4 regions of the Hyphomicrobium sp. ghe19 genome follow, and region 4 is predicted to be linked to each of the others. Evidence: riboswitches for the same ligand, from Rfam matches in the RefSeq annotation. Region 4 holds a riboswitch; each other region holds the start of a gene.

Region 1 (3,423 bases), 160 kb from region 4:
AGGCCTGCCGCTAAGGCGCGCGCATTGGGATGCTTATCTCCGCTGGGCGGTCGAGTGCTTTCGACTGGCAGCAGGCGGCGCGGCCGACCAGACGCAAATTCACACCCATATGTGCTACTGCGAGTTCAATGACATTATGCCAGCGATCGCTGCACTCGACGCCGACGTCATCTCGATCGAAACCTCGCGGTCGCAGATGGAATTACTCGAAGCGTTCTCGGATTTCCGGTATCCGAACGAGATCGGCCCTGGGGTGTACGACATCCACTCACCCCGCTGTCCCCATGTCCACGATATGACGGACCTGATCGGCAAAGCGCGCGCTCATCTCGTACCCGAGCAGATTTGGATCAATCCTGATTGCGGCCTCAAGACCCGAAAGTGGGAAGAAGTGCTGCCTGCGCTCAAGAATATGGTTGAAGCAGCCAAGACGATGCGCGAAAGCGCGTAGACAGAAACTCATGCCCTGCGGATCGAGACCGATCCTTCTGTCTCTATCCGCACGGCTTCCAATTGACGGACGCTATGACTGGTTCCCCAAGCACCTGCCTTCTTGTGACGTGTCACCCGGAGCCAAACAGTCTTTGCGGGCAGATTGCGGAACGCGCAATCGCGGCGCTTGCAGCACGGAACACGACGGCCGTCGTCAATGATCTCTATCGTTTGAACTTCAACCCCGTAACCTCGGGACACGAGTTTTCATCTTATCCATCCGGCGGCATTCCTGAAGATATTCGTAGGCTCGTTACAGATCTCCAGTCGGCACACGAATTGATTTTCATTTTGCCCATTTGGATGTTCGCAATTCCGGCGATGCTGAAGGGCTATTTCGACCGCGTCTGGCGCCCGGATGTGGCATTCACCTTCGACGGCCAAAACCTTCAGCCGCTGCTCAGGAGCATTACGCGCATGACCGTCATCGTCACGCATGGGCGAAGCGAAGCCGAAACGAATGCCACAGGCGATGGTAGTCGCGTGTTTTTCGAAAGTTCGCTGCCAGCGCTATTGCCGAACTTGGCGAGCAACGAGCGCTTCGATTTTTATGCGCTCGACGATGGCGATTCCGGCGCTGTAACTCGGCAACTGAACCAGCTCATGGATTTTATATCTCAGGGCTATAAAGCCTAAGCGACCGCTCACAGAGTCAAATCAGCGCTGACCAACAAACATTGTGTCGTTGCGAGCACATATGTTTCCAATTCGGACTCAATCGATTGACTCGGTCAGCCAAGTAGAGAATTTAAACCGTGTCGGTTCCCGCAAGGGATCAATAGGGAATGCGGTGCTGGCACAATGCCAAATGCCGCGGCTGCCCCCGCAACTGTAAGCGGCGAGCCCTCGACCCCAATGCCACTGGAACACCATTTCCGGGAAGGCTGGTCGAGACGCTAGGACCCGCGAGCCAGGAGACCTGCCGACAGTCGTGGTCACACGCGAGCACGCATCAGACGGGGTGTTCTGATCGTTGACGACTTGAGTGCAGAACAGCACTCGGGACGGCTTCGTTCGCGGTGACGTGCCACAACCGTCGACCGCGCAGGATCTATGTCAAATCTCATTGTCGAATTGCCGCCCCAGCGGGCCGCGAATTCACGTCGTTTCGTCGTCTCCACACGCGTCAGCCTGTTCGCCCTAGCGATGACTTCGAGCTCGCTCGCGCTGTGCGCTCAAGAGGCAAAACCTTCGGAAAACTCGCAAAATCCTGGCAATTTGCCGCCCATCACGGTGCTCGGTGGACAAGAGTCGACCACGTCTTCAAAGAAAAAGAAGAAGACCTTATCGCAACAAAAGCAGACTGGTGAAGGGAAACAGGGCGCCACGGATACACCCGCGGAGCCGGTGGTGGATCCCGCACGAACCGGCGTCAACACACCGACCAAGCCTGGGCTCAATCTCAACGTGCCGACAACTGCCGGCAGCAGGCTTGATCTAACACCACTCGAAACTCCGGCCAGTGTTTCTGTGATCTCAGGCGAGATGGCCCGCGACCGCGGCCAGGACACGGTGACGGATGCGATAACCCATAATGCGCCGGGATTCAGCAGTGTCGCCAATCCGGTCTATGGGCAAGCCTTTGCGAGCCGCGGCTATCAGGGCAACGGGTCCGTCGTGCGCTTGTATGACGGAACGCGCATATCGCCCGGCCGCGGCAACGTTACATTTCCGTTCAACATGTGGTCCGTCGATCGCATCGAAGTGTTGCACGGACCCGCCTCCGTTCTTTACGGTGAAGGCGCGATTGGCGGCGTTATCAACGTTGTTCCGAAAAAGCCGATTACGACAGGCTTTGAGAATGAAGCGCAGGTCTACGTCGACTCGAACATGACGCGGCGCCTGTCACTCGACAGCGCGGGTCCGTTGAACGAAGCGCTCTCCTATCGCTTCGACGTGAGCGGCGACGCTTCGGAAGGCTGGGTCGATCTCGGGCATTCAGAAAACTTCGGGATTTCCGGCGCGTTGAGGCTGCAGGCCGCGCCGAATCTCGTGTTCACTCTTTCAACGGACTACGGCGATCAGAAGCCGATGCGCTACTTCGGAACGCCGTTCCGGGACGGCGAAATCGACGAAAGCCTGCGCGAGAAGAACTACAACGTCTACGACAGCCGCATTCGGTTCAAGGACAATTTCACCCAGTTCAAGACCGAGTACACGCCGAGCTCCGCGCTGTCGTTCCGCAATATCGCGTATATATCGAGCAGCAATCGCGAATGGCGCAACGCGGAAGACTACTTCCTCAATCCGGTCACCGGCGACGTCGACCGCAGCGGTTATATCCATATCGTTCAACAGCAGGATCAGATCGGATCGCGAAGCGACGCAACGTTGCGAACCCGTGTGCTCGGATTCGCCAATGAATCCGTGGTCGGGGTTGACGTGACGCGAACGCGCTTCGGATATGCCAACTACATTCCGTTCGAGTCCAACTCGCTCGATCCCTATCATTTCGACCGCGGTCTCTTCCCGAACCCCAATCAGCTCGACCCGAAATACAAGTCCGAGCTGACCGAGTATGGCGTATTCGCGGAAAACCGCATTCATCTTCTCGACAACCTGACCGTCGTCGGCGGTGTCCGCTTTGACGCGCCAACAATCGAACGCGAAGACGTCAGCCTTAGCCAGAGTTTCGAAAAGACTTTTGGCGCCCTTGGGTGGCGCGTCGGCGCGGTCTTTGAGCCGGTGAAAAACTTCGCGATCTACGGGCAATATTCGGTTGCGTCAGACCCGATCAACGTACCGCTGCTCGATCTGGCGAAGAACTTCGCGAATTTCAACCTCACAACGGGCAACCAGATTGAAGTTGGAGTGAAGCAATCGTTCTGGAACGGAAGGGGCGAATGGACGCTCGCTGGATATCGTATCGAGAAAAACGATCTTATCGTGCTCGACGCTTCCTATCAGTTTCAGCAGATCGGCCAACAGTCG
Region 2 (3,423 bases), 910 kb from region 4:
CGATATCGGCGGGCGCAAGTCCGAGATCCTGAGGCACGGCGGCCTCATCGAGATCTCGGCTCTCGCGAACGACGATATGCATTAGGCGGCGCCTGTCAGGGTCCTGGTGATACTCTCGCGGTCGAGACCTTTCTGACCGATGACAACGAGCTTGCCGAGCCGCGGCTCGCCGTCCCGCCACGCACGCTCATACCGCGTGTCGACGCGTTCGCCGACGCCTTGCAATAACAGCCGCATCGGCTTTCCATCGATTGCCGCAAAGCCCTTTATGCGCAGCACGTCATGCGCATTGGCGATCGCCTTGGCTCGTGACGCGAGATCGGCGGGGGACGCAAGCGCCGGCACCTCGACAATGAATGTCTCGAAATCGTCGTGGTCGTGATCCGGCTCGTTATCGTGATGCGAAGGACGGGCCGCGAGATCGTTCTCCGCCGCCGCCGAAAGCCCAAGCAATACACTAGCGGGAACGCGACCCTCACGCGTCGCCACGATCTTGATGCTGCGCGGCACGCCGCTCCTGATGGCGTCGGTAATCTGCTCGATCTCGACCTCTGACATCAGATCGGTTTTGTTCAGAACGACGAGATCTGCGCAGAGAAGCTGATCTTCGTAGACTTCTTCCAGCGGATTTTCATGATCTACGGAAGGATCGGCCGCGCGTTGCGCCGCGACCTTCACGGGATCGTCGGCAAACCGTCCCGCATTCACCGCAGGCCCATCGACGACGGTGACGACACCGTCGACCGTGACGCGATTGCGGATGTCCGGCCATTCGAAGGCTTTCACCAACGGCTTGGGCAAAGCCAGACCCGACGTCTCGACGATGATGTGCTCGGGCGGCGGATTTCGCGACAGCAAAGCCTCGAGCGTCGGCACGAAATCGTCTGCCACCGTGCAGCAGAGGCAGCCATTCGTCAGCTCGACGATGTTTTCCTCCGGGCAATTCTCGACACCGCAAGAACGAAGGATCGCCCCGTCGACGCCGACATCACCGAATTCGTTGACGATCAAGGCCAGCCGGCGGCCTTCGGCGTTCTCGATCGCATGTCTGACGAGCGTCGTTTTGCCCGCGCCGAGAAAGCCGGTAACGATGGTGACTGGCACCTTGCGCGCGCTCATTGGCAAAACTCCGAGTCCGAGTTGATATTTTGAGACCCACGGTCACAGGACCCCATCGCGGCAGCTCCGGTCGGAGCCGCACGTTTGAACATCCACGCATGATGGGATGGCGCGCAATGGCGTGCGCAGAGCATTCTGAAAGTCATGTTAACCTTTCTCGCCCCACCGGCGACGGTTCGATTCTTCTGTGACGGCAGGTCTCCTGGCTCGCGGGTCTCAGCGTCTGGCGACCTTCCCGGGCATAACCCAGTGGTCATATCGCCAGCGCTCACCGCTCACAGTTGCGGGGGCAGCTGCGGAGTAAATACCGCATTCCCATTGAACCCTCTTGCGAGGGACCGTCGTCCCCATCGATAAGTGAGCGACTATCCCTCGTCAATCGCCATCAGCGTGTCCTGGACCGCCCGAAAGTCGCTCATGCCAACGCCAACCCTGCCGCAGCTGACATTGGTTCTCGGAGGCGCACGCTCCGGCAAAAGCCTTTATGCCGAGCAGCTTTTGACGAGCCAGCCGGGGCCCTGGGCCTACATCGCCACTGCTGAGGCCTTCGACGGCGAGATGGACGAGCGAATCAAACTGCACCAAAGGCGTCGCAGCAGCGGCTGGGTTCAACACGAAACCCCTCTCGACATCGCCGATACCTTGTCGAACCGGACGTCCGAACTGCCGTCACTCGTCGACTGCCTGACCTTGTGGATATCGAATTTAATGCACGCGGAACGTTCGATCCCCGACGCGACCGATAAACTGATCGCGGCGCTCTCGAAACGGATCGCCCCCTGCGTCATCGTTTCGAATGAAGTCGGCCTAGGCATCGTCCCGGATAACGCGCTCGCGCGAGCGTTTCGCGACGAGGCCGGCCGCCTCAATCAGAAAATCGCGGCCGCGGCGGACAGGGTCGTCTTTGTCGCCGCCGGCTTGCCGCTGACCTTGAAAGGCTGAAACGTGACCACCGACCCAACGATAGACGAAGCCGAGCGCCACAAGGCCAAGATGGCCAAGCGCAAAGCCGTGCAGGACGCCGAGGTCGCCTCGAAGTCGATCGAAAAGGGCGTTCTCCTCGTGCACACCGGCCCAGGAAAAGGCAAGTCCACCGCCGCGTTTGGGCTTGCCCTGCGAGCGCTCGGTCACGGCTGGCGCGTCGGTGTCGTGCAATTCATCAAGGGCGCGTGGATGACCGGCGAACGCGACGCGCTGCGCATGTTCGGCGATCAGGTCTCCTGGCACACGATGGGCGAAGGCTTCACTTGGGAAACCCAGGACAAGGCGCGCGACATCAAGGCGGCGGAGCGCGCGTGGGAGAAAGCCAAAGAGCTGATGGCTGACCCATCCATTCGCCTCCTCATTCTCGACGAACTCAACATCGCGCTTCGTTACGATTACCTTCCGCTTGATGACGTCATCGAAGCGCTCCGCAACCGCCGCGCCGATCTGCACGTCGTCGTCACCGGCCGTAATGCCAAGCCGGAATTGATCGCGCTCGCCGACGGCGTGACCGAAATGGCCGCCGTGAAGCACCACTTCGCAGCCGGCATCAAAGCGCAGGAAGGCATCGAGTTCTAATGCCGGCGCGAACCCTGATGTTTTCGGGCACCGGCTCCGACGTCGGCAAATCCCTGATGGTGGCGGGCCTTTGCCGCTTGCTCGCGAACCGCGGCATCCGCGTGGCGCCGTTCAAGCCGCAGAATATGTCGAACAACGCCGCCGTGACGGCCGACGGCGGCGAGATCGGCCGCGCACAGGCATTGCAAGCGCGTGCGGCACGCGTCGCGCCGTCGGTGCACATGAACCCCGTGTTGCTGAAGCCCGAAAGCGAGACGGGCGCACAAATCGTCGTGCAAGGTAAAATGATCGGCTCGGCGAGGGCGCGTGAATTTCAGGCGAAGAAGCCTGAGCTTTTGCCGGCGGTTCTGGAAAGCTTCGGCCGGCTGAAAGCGGAAGCCGATTTCGTTCTCGTCGAAGGCGCGGGCAGCGCGTCCGAGATCAATCTCCGGAAGAACGACATCGCGAACCTCGGTTTCGCACGCGCAGCCGGCGTCCCCGTTATTCTGATCGGCGACATCGATCGCGGCGGCGTCATCGCCAGCCTCGTCGGAACGCAGCGCGTCCTCGAGCCGGAAGACGCGGCGATGATCAAGGGGTTCATCGTCAACAAGATGCGCGGAGATCCGACGCTCTTCGCCGACGGCATGGCCGCAATCTCGAAGATGACTGGATGGGCCGCGCTCGGCCTCGTTCCGTATTTCGACGATGCGCGGAAACTTCCCGCCGAAGACGCGCTCGCCCTGCGTGATCTTGCAAAAG
Region 3 (3,423 bases), 170 kb from region 4:
CGCCTCCATGCTGCTATCGGCAAACGCTACGGCATCATCCGAGCCATAAGGAATGCGAAGCGCATGCAGCGCATCCTGGAACCCCATGAGCCCAAGACCGACGGGACGATGACGAAGGTTCGAGCGCCGCGCTTCCGGGATCGTGTAGAAATTGATGTCGATGACATTGTCGAGCATGCGCATCGCCGTCTTCACGGTGCGGGCGAGCTTGTCGTGATCCAGACCTTGCGGCGTGACATGCGCGGCGAGGTTGATCGAACCCAGGTTGCAGACTGCGACCTCGTCGTTCGAGGTGTTGAGCGTGATTTCCGTGCAAAGGTTCGACGAGTGCACGACACCGCAATGCTGCTGAGGCGAGCGTAGGTTGCAGGGGTCCTTGAACGTGATCCACGGGTGGCCCGTCTCGAAGAGCATCGTCAGCATCCGCCGCCAAAGATCGACCGCGCGAACGCGCCGCGCAATCTTCATCTCCATGCGTTCGGCCTTCTTCTCATACTCTTCGTAACGCGCCGCGAACGCTGTGCCGTAGAGATCGTGCAGGTCAGGAACCTCGTCGGGCGAGAACAGCGTCCAGGGTCCGTCTTCTGCGACGCGCTTCATGAAGAGATCCGGGATCCAGTGAGCCGTGTTCATGTCGTGCGTTCGCCGGCGGTCGTCACCGGTATTCTTCCGGAGATCCAGAAACTCTTCGATGTCGATGTGCCACGTTTCGAGATAAGCGCAGACCGCACCTTTGCGCTTGCCGCCCTGATTGACCGCGATCGCGGTGTCGTTGGCGACTTTCAGGAACGGCACGACTCCCTGGCTTTCGCCGTTTGTGCCTTTGATGTGGGCGCCGAGGCCGCGCACGCGCGTCCAGTCATTGCCGAGGCCGCCTGAGTATTTGGCGAGAAGCGCGTTGTCCTTAATGGACTTGAAGATGCCGTCGAGATCGTCCGGCACCGTCGTCAGGAAGCACGAAGACAATTGCGGACGCGGGGTTCCGGAATTGAAAAGCGTCGGCGTGGAGCACATGAAGTCGAACGACGAGATGAGATCATAGAAGGCGATGGCCTTCTCCTCGCGGTCGATCTCACGCATCGCGAGGCCCATGGCGACGCGCATGAAGAAGGCTTGCGGCAGCTCGAAGCGGATACCGTTCGTCTGCAAGAAATAGCGATCGTACAGCGTTTGAAGGCCAAGATACTGGAAGATGCCGTCGCGCTCTGGCTTCAACGCGCGCCCAAGACGCGCCAGATCGAACCGCGCCAGTTCCGGATCGAGCAGTTCGGCCACGATGCCTTTCGCGACCAATGCCGAGAAGTACTCGGGATAGCGTGCCCCCATCTCCGATTGACGCGCCGAGTCTTCCCGACCCCTCACGAACGACAGTGCCTCGCTGCGCAACCGATCCATGAGCAATCGCGCCGCGACGAATGTGTAGTTCGGCTCTGTTTCGATGAGGGTGCGCGCGGCGAGCACCGGCGCTTCCGCCAACTCATCGACCGTAATTCCGTCGTAGAGATTGCGTTGGCTTTCGGAAAGCACGGACTCTGCGGTCACATCCGGCAAGCCATCGCAGGCTTCGACAATCAGCAGGCGCAGCCGGTCTATGTTGAGCGGAGACAGACGGCCGTCCCTTGCCTTGACGTTCATCGGCGAAACGGCAGCGACCTTCACAAGTTCAGCAGACGTTGCGCGTTCGCGCGCGCGCTCTTCGCGATAAAGGACGTAAGCTCGCGCAACTTTGTGGTTTTCGCTGCGCATCAGCGCAAGCTCGACCTGATCCTGGATCTCTTCGATATGGAACGTGCGGCCCTGAGCGCCGCGGCGCGTCAACGCCGAAACGATCTGCTCAGTCAATTCCTCGACGGTCTCGTGAACGCGCCGCGATGTAGCCGCGCGCCCCCCTTCAACGGCGAGGAATGCCTTGGTGAGCGCCACGGTGATCTTGCTGGCGTCGAATAGCGTGACGCCGCCGCTGCGCCGGATGACCTGGAACAGCTGTTCCGTCGAGGCCTTCGGTGCGCCGATGCCTGAAACGTGATTGGATTGAGAGCTTCGTGCTTGGAGTACGATAGACATCGGCAAACCCCTGAAAAAAGGGGGCTTGGGCCGCATGGTACGCGCATTCATCCGCGCGCAATGGCGGGATGAACCAATCCATCAGGACACCCCGCCCGAGGACGTGAAAACACCATCACAGGCAGGTCTCCTGACTCGCGGGTCGCTGCTCTCTGTCTGGCCTTCCCGACACGCGAAGCATCAGTGACCTTTATCCGACAGGAACTCGCCGCTCACAGTTGCGGGGGCAGTCCCGGGATTGCACCGCTCGAAAAGCGATGCGCACCGGGTTCCCTCTTAGCGCTGAATGTTGAAATCCAGCGACCTATGATGTCCTCATAAAGACAGATTCCAATGGGCATGCGCAATATGTGGTGGCGCGAATTCTAAAGTTACCCCAGGTGTTGTTGCGCTTCTCCAATGGCAAGACGTCGCGCACTCAGGCGGCGCGCCAGCGGGCCGGCATCCCGCGCTCGGAAAGCGAGACGAAGACACGGCTTTCCGGGCCGACGTAGTCGGCGGTCGGACGAATGATCTTGTTGTCCTCGCGCTGCTCGATGATGTGAGCGCTCCAGCCGGCTATGCGGGCCATTGCGAAAATCGGCGTGAACATCGAGGCCGGGATACCCAGAAGATCGTAAAGCACGGCGCTATACCAATCCACATTGGCGAACATGTTCTTGGAGTCGGCCATCACGACCTCGATCCGTTCGGCGATGGACATCACTTTGTGATCGTTCGAGCGATCGGCCAGTTCATTCGCCAACGTACGCAGGACTTCAGTGCGCGGGTCCGAAATCCGATACACCGGATGGCCAAACCCCATCACGACCTGCTTGTTGGCCACCCGCTCGCGCACATCGACCTCGGCTTCGTCCGCCGTTCTATAGCGCGTGATGACCTCATACGCGGCCTGATTGGCGCCGCCATGCTTGGTGCCACGCAGCGCACCGATGGCTCCGCTGATTGCGGAATAGAAATCAGAGCCCGTCGCCGCAATCGAGCGCGCGGTGAACGTCGATGCGTTGAACTCATGTTCGCCGTAAAGCACCAGTGAAGCCTGTAGCGCGCGGACTTGGTGGTGGTGCGACGCCCGTCCGTGCAACAGCGTGAGGAAATGCCCGGCGACGGTGTCATCATCCGTCTCGACGTCGATGCTGCGGCCGCTGCCCGAGAAATGATACCAATAGAGCAGCATCGAGGGCGCCGATGCAATCAGGCGATCAGCGATAGCGCGCGCGTTCTCGGCCTTTTGATCTGGCGATTCCGGAAAGACGCATCCGAGCGCCGACACGCCAGTGCGCAAGACATCCATCGGGTGCGCGGCGGCGGGCAGAGCTTCGAGGGCGCGCCTCGCGGCGAGCGGAAAATTGCGCTGAG
Region 4 (3,423 bases):
CGCTTCGATCAAGTAAGCTGGTGCGACGCGCCACGTCGTATGACCTCCGAAGTTTTCGTTGTCATCATAGCGCACGTTGCTGACGAGGAAGAAGTTCCGGAAGATTTCGGATTGCAGCTCCACGAAAGCAGCGCGGTTCCATTCTTCGGCGGACAACGGTCCATTCCCGTCCCTATTGTCGAGCTGTTCGTTTTGATGCTCGGCTCCCGTGACGATCGTATATCCAGGCGCCACGCGAAGAACGCTGCGCCAATCGTATTTCACCCGTTCACCGTCATTGGCGCTTCGGCCCCACGTGGGATCGTAGTTGTCCGTCTGCAGGTTGGCATAGTTGATGCCAAAGTAGTTGGTCAGGTTGCCGCCGAGCGCCCTCCACACGACCTCGCCACGCGTATAAAACCGATCGTAATCCGAGCGCGACAGACTCGAATTGGGGTGGCTCGGAAAGCCGGAGTCGTCACCGGTGAAATGTAACGTGGCATCCGTATAGCGGGCCGCGAAATTCACCGTGACGTCTTTTGTCAGGTCAACGCCGATCTTCGTCGAATACGTCCAGTTATCGTAACGGTTGCTGTGGCGCGCCTCGCCTGGCAACAGAAGATCGAACGGCGTAACCGGTGTATCGTCGGCCCGAAAATGCGAAACGTTGAATGAGTAGTTGTAGCGATCCGCTCCTCCGCTGATGCTCGTCGCCTGATTGAACGTGCCGAATGAGCCGCCTTCGATCATGCCGGTGGCCTTGGCCGGTCCTTTTCCCGCTTTGGTATTGATGACGATGACGCCGCCCAACGCATCCGCGCCGTAAAGGCCGCTCTGCGGGCCACGCAGAACTTCTATGCGCTCGATGTCCGTCGTCAGCATTTGACCGAAATCGAAAGAGCGATTGGGATTACTGGGATCGCTGACGTCGATGCCGTCGATCAAAACCTTCGTGTGATTTGAGTTTGTGCCGCGCATGAAGACAGACGTAACTCCGCCGGGACCGCCCGTTTGCACGACGTTGAGGCCCGGCACGCTTTTCAGCACGTCTGGCAGCGTGCGGCGCTGCTGCGCTTGGATTTCTTTTGATGTGATGACCGTAACCGAGCTTGCAATCTGCTCGACCGGCGAGGCGATGCCGGTCGGCGAAACAGCCACATCGGAATTATCGGCGTCACGTGCCGTACCTGCAGTCCCGCCGCCGGAATTCTGAGGTGTCGAGCTTTGTTGAGCGGCAGTCGGCGCCTTCCTCTTCGCCTGGGGATCCTCGGTTGATGTAACCGTGACTTCCGGGAGATCGGTAAGCGGCGCAGTAGATACCTGAGCGCTGGCTTCGATCGCGGAAAGTGATGAGATTGTAGAGAGTATGGCTGCACTCGCGGTGCGGCGCATGAAGACACGTTGCATGAAGATCCCCCGTCGCATGACGTAAGGGTGGATCGCTCCTCAAGGCGTACCGGCAAAGGCTCAGTGGATATACGCGCACGTCTTCGTTCACGGCTCCCCAGGGACTCGTGTTCAAACTGACGTTCGCGCGCAGAATTTTATCCGCTCAGCGCAGCGACCTGCATGACCTGACGTGGCTCCCCACCGGTTGACACATCAGCCGCCTCTACGGGTTTCCGCTCTTCCGCGCCCCACGCACGGGAGATGGGCAGCTTGTGATGGCAGGTCTCCTGACTTGCGGCTCAAGCGTCTTCTCCGACCTTCCCGAGGGCCTCCAGAATGAGGCCGTCAGTGGTATAACCGGAGCGGACTCGCCGCTTACAGTTGCGGGGGCAGTCTCGGCATTGACACCAAAGGTGTCGCACCGCGTTCCCATTTTCACCATCCGCGCGACTTGACGCGAATGGAACCGTCACATCGCCATAAGCACACAATGGACGATAACGAGTCAATGCCGAAAAACTGCCACACTCGGCAGAAAGCGGAGCGCCAGTGCGGGACGCTTCCGAGAAGAAAATGCGCCAGCAAATTCGAGGCGGATCATTTCTCGATTGATGCGATAGGAACCTGAACCGTGCAAACGACGCCGGACGGCTCAAAGGCGAGCTTCGCCCGTTCGTCGCGGAACAAACTTTGCTCGATCAAGCGTGAACCAAAACTTCGGCGCGTGGGAGCTCTCACAGTTGGGCCGCCCTGTTCCTTCCAAATCAGGCTCAACGATTGTTGGGCCGTATCGCCTTCCGCCACGATGGAAACCGTCCCCGTCGCGCTGGAAAGTGCGCCGTACTTCGTCGCGTTGGTGCACAATTCGTTCAGCATCAATGCAAGTGGTTGAACGGCCAAGGCCGTAACTTCGACATCGGGAATTCGAATTGTGAATCGCCCATGATCCTGAACATCAAACGGCTCGATCGCCGCTTTCACGATGGAAATTAAGGGTGTCGGTCCCCAGCTTGTTTCCAACAAAAGACGGTGCGCGCTGCTCAATGCCGTCAAACGATGCCGGATTGCGTCGCCGGCTTCTTTCAAGCTTTGAGCGCTGCTGATGCTTTGGGACGCAATCGCTTGGGTCACCGCCAGCGTGTTTTGAACGCGATGGTAGAGTTCTTCCATCAGCAGAGAATGTAATTTTGCCGCAACATCCTGTTCAGCAGAATGCAAGCCAGCCTCGATCAGCAAGCGCCGAAGGTCCGCATTCTCAAATTTCAGACGGAACTCTTCATCGGAAATTTTTGGGCCCCCCGTGCCACGCAAACCATGCTCGACCATCGACTTGCAAACCAGCCAGAAGACTACGGAACGCGATCCGATCTCTCAAATTAAGCCTGTACCGTATAGTAACATCGGAGCGGCCGCTACAGTCTTACTTAAGTGTGTTGAAGGCTAAGTGCTTGGTCGGACGCGGTGACCGGGCCTTAACAGACCTCGATCCAGCAGCTGCGGTCAGTGTCACGAGAAGCGGTCATGCACTTGCCACCACGCCAGCGACATTAAAGGAAGCGGTTAAGGAAGACGCTATTAGCCGCCGGAATCAATCTCGGAAAAGTTTACGACTTGCATCCCTTATTTGCGCGTCGAATTAGTGATCGCTACGCATGTAACCTGGGGAGCCATTGTCGGGAGAGAATAGAATATGCGGTTAGCAATTCGCATGTTGCAGCGGATAGCTATTTTCGGCCTCGGCGTTCTGAGCGTCTGGCTGATCGTGGACGTCTTCGAACTGGTGGACCGGCGGCTGCCTTGGATCCTCGCCGTAAGCGCCACTTACGTCATCGGCGCGTACCTCATTCTCCCACGCGCGGTTCGCATGGGCCTGAAAATTCTTCAGCGCCAGCACGTGCCGAGTTTCACGATCACGGGAGATGGCCTGCCAGGCGACCCCGTGAACTTGGCATTGGCCGGCACCGCGGCTCAGCTCCGTGCAGCGTTCGCGGCTGCAGGTTGGGTGGAAGCGGATCGGCTGGATATCGCCAGCTCGTGGCGAATGGCTCGCGCTTT

The links. A riboswitch is a leader RNA that binds a small molecule or an ion and turns the genes downstream of it on or off. The one in region 4 is predicted to bind cobalamin.
Region 1: it holds a riboswitch for cobalamin, as region 4 does, so the genes downstream of both, AACL53_RS07495 (TonB-dependent receptor) here and AACL53_RS06595 (TonB-dependent siderophore receptor) in region 4, are expected to answer to the same signal.
Region 2: it holds a riboswitch for cobalamin, as region 4 does, so the genes downstream of both, cobW (cobalamin biosynthesis protein CobW) here and AACL53_RS06595 (TonB-dependent siderophore receptor) in region 4, are expected to answer to the same signal.
Region 3: it holds a riboswitch for cobalamin, as region 4 does, so the genes downstream of both, AACL53_RS07540 (ribonucleoside-diphosphate reductase subunit alpha) here and AACL53_RS06595 (TonB-dependent siderophore receptor) in region 4, are expected to answer to the same signal.

Annotation. Positions count from the first base shown of each region.
Region 1 covers NZ_LR743509.1:1,565,637-1,569,059, reverse strand. Annotated here, with positions in the region: gene metE (5-methyltetrahydropteroyltriglutamate--homocysteine S-methyltransferase) at 1-451, shown strand, start outside; gene AACL53_RS07500 (NAD(P)H-dependent oxidoreductase) at 526-1,128, shown strand; cobalamin riboswitch at 1,235-1,434, shown strand; gene AACL53_RS07495 (TonB-dependent receptor) at 1,843-3,423, shown strand, end outside.
Region 2 covers NZ_LR743509.1:490,114-493,536, reverse strand. Annotated here, with positions in the region: gene cobN (cobaltochelatase subunit CobN) at 1-82, opposite strand, end outside; gene cobW (cobalamin biosynthesis protein CobW) at 82-1,119, opposite strand; cobalamin riboswitch at 1,294-1,477, opposite strand; gene cobU (bifunctional adenosylcobinamide kinase/adenosylcobinamide-phosphate guanylyltransferase) at 1,537-2,061, shown strand; gene cobO (cob(I)yrinic acid a,c-diamide adenosyltransferase) at 2,065-2,682, shown strand; gene AACL53_RS02300 (cobyric acid synthase) at 2,682-3,423, shown strand, end outside.
Region 3 covers NZ_LR743509.1:1,575,471-1,578,893, reverse strand. Annotated here, with positions in the region: gene AACL53_RS07540 (ribonucleoside-diphosphate reductase subunit alpha) at 1-2,064, opposite strand, end outside; cobalamin riboswitch at 2,167-2,387, opposite strand; gene prpC (2-methylcitrate synthase) at 2,483-3,423, opposite strand, start outside.
Region 4 covers NZ_LR743509.1:1,403,144-1,406,566, reverse strand. Annotated here, with positions in the region: gene AACL53_RS06595 (TonB-dependent siderophore receptor) at 1-1,386, opposite strand, end outside; cobalamin riboswitch at 1,628-1,854, opposite strand; gene AACL53_RS06590 (HWE histidine kinase domain-containing protein) at 1,966-2,694, opposite strand; gene AACL53_RS06585 (LssY C-terminal domain-containing protein) at 3,059-3,423, shown strand, end outside.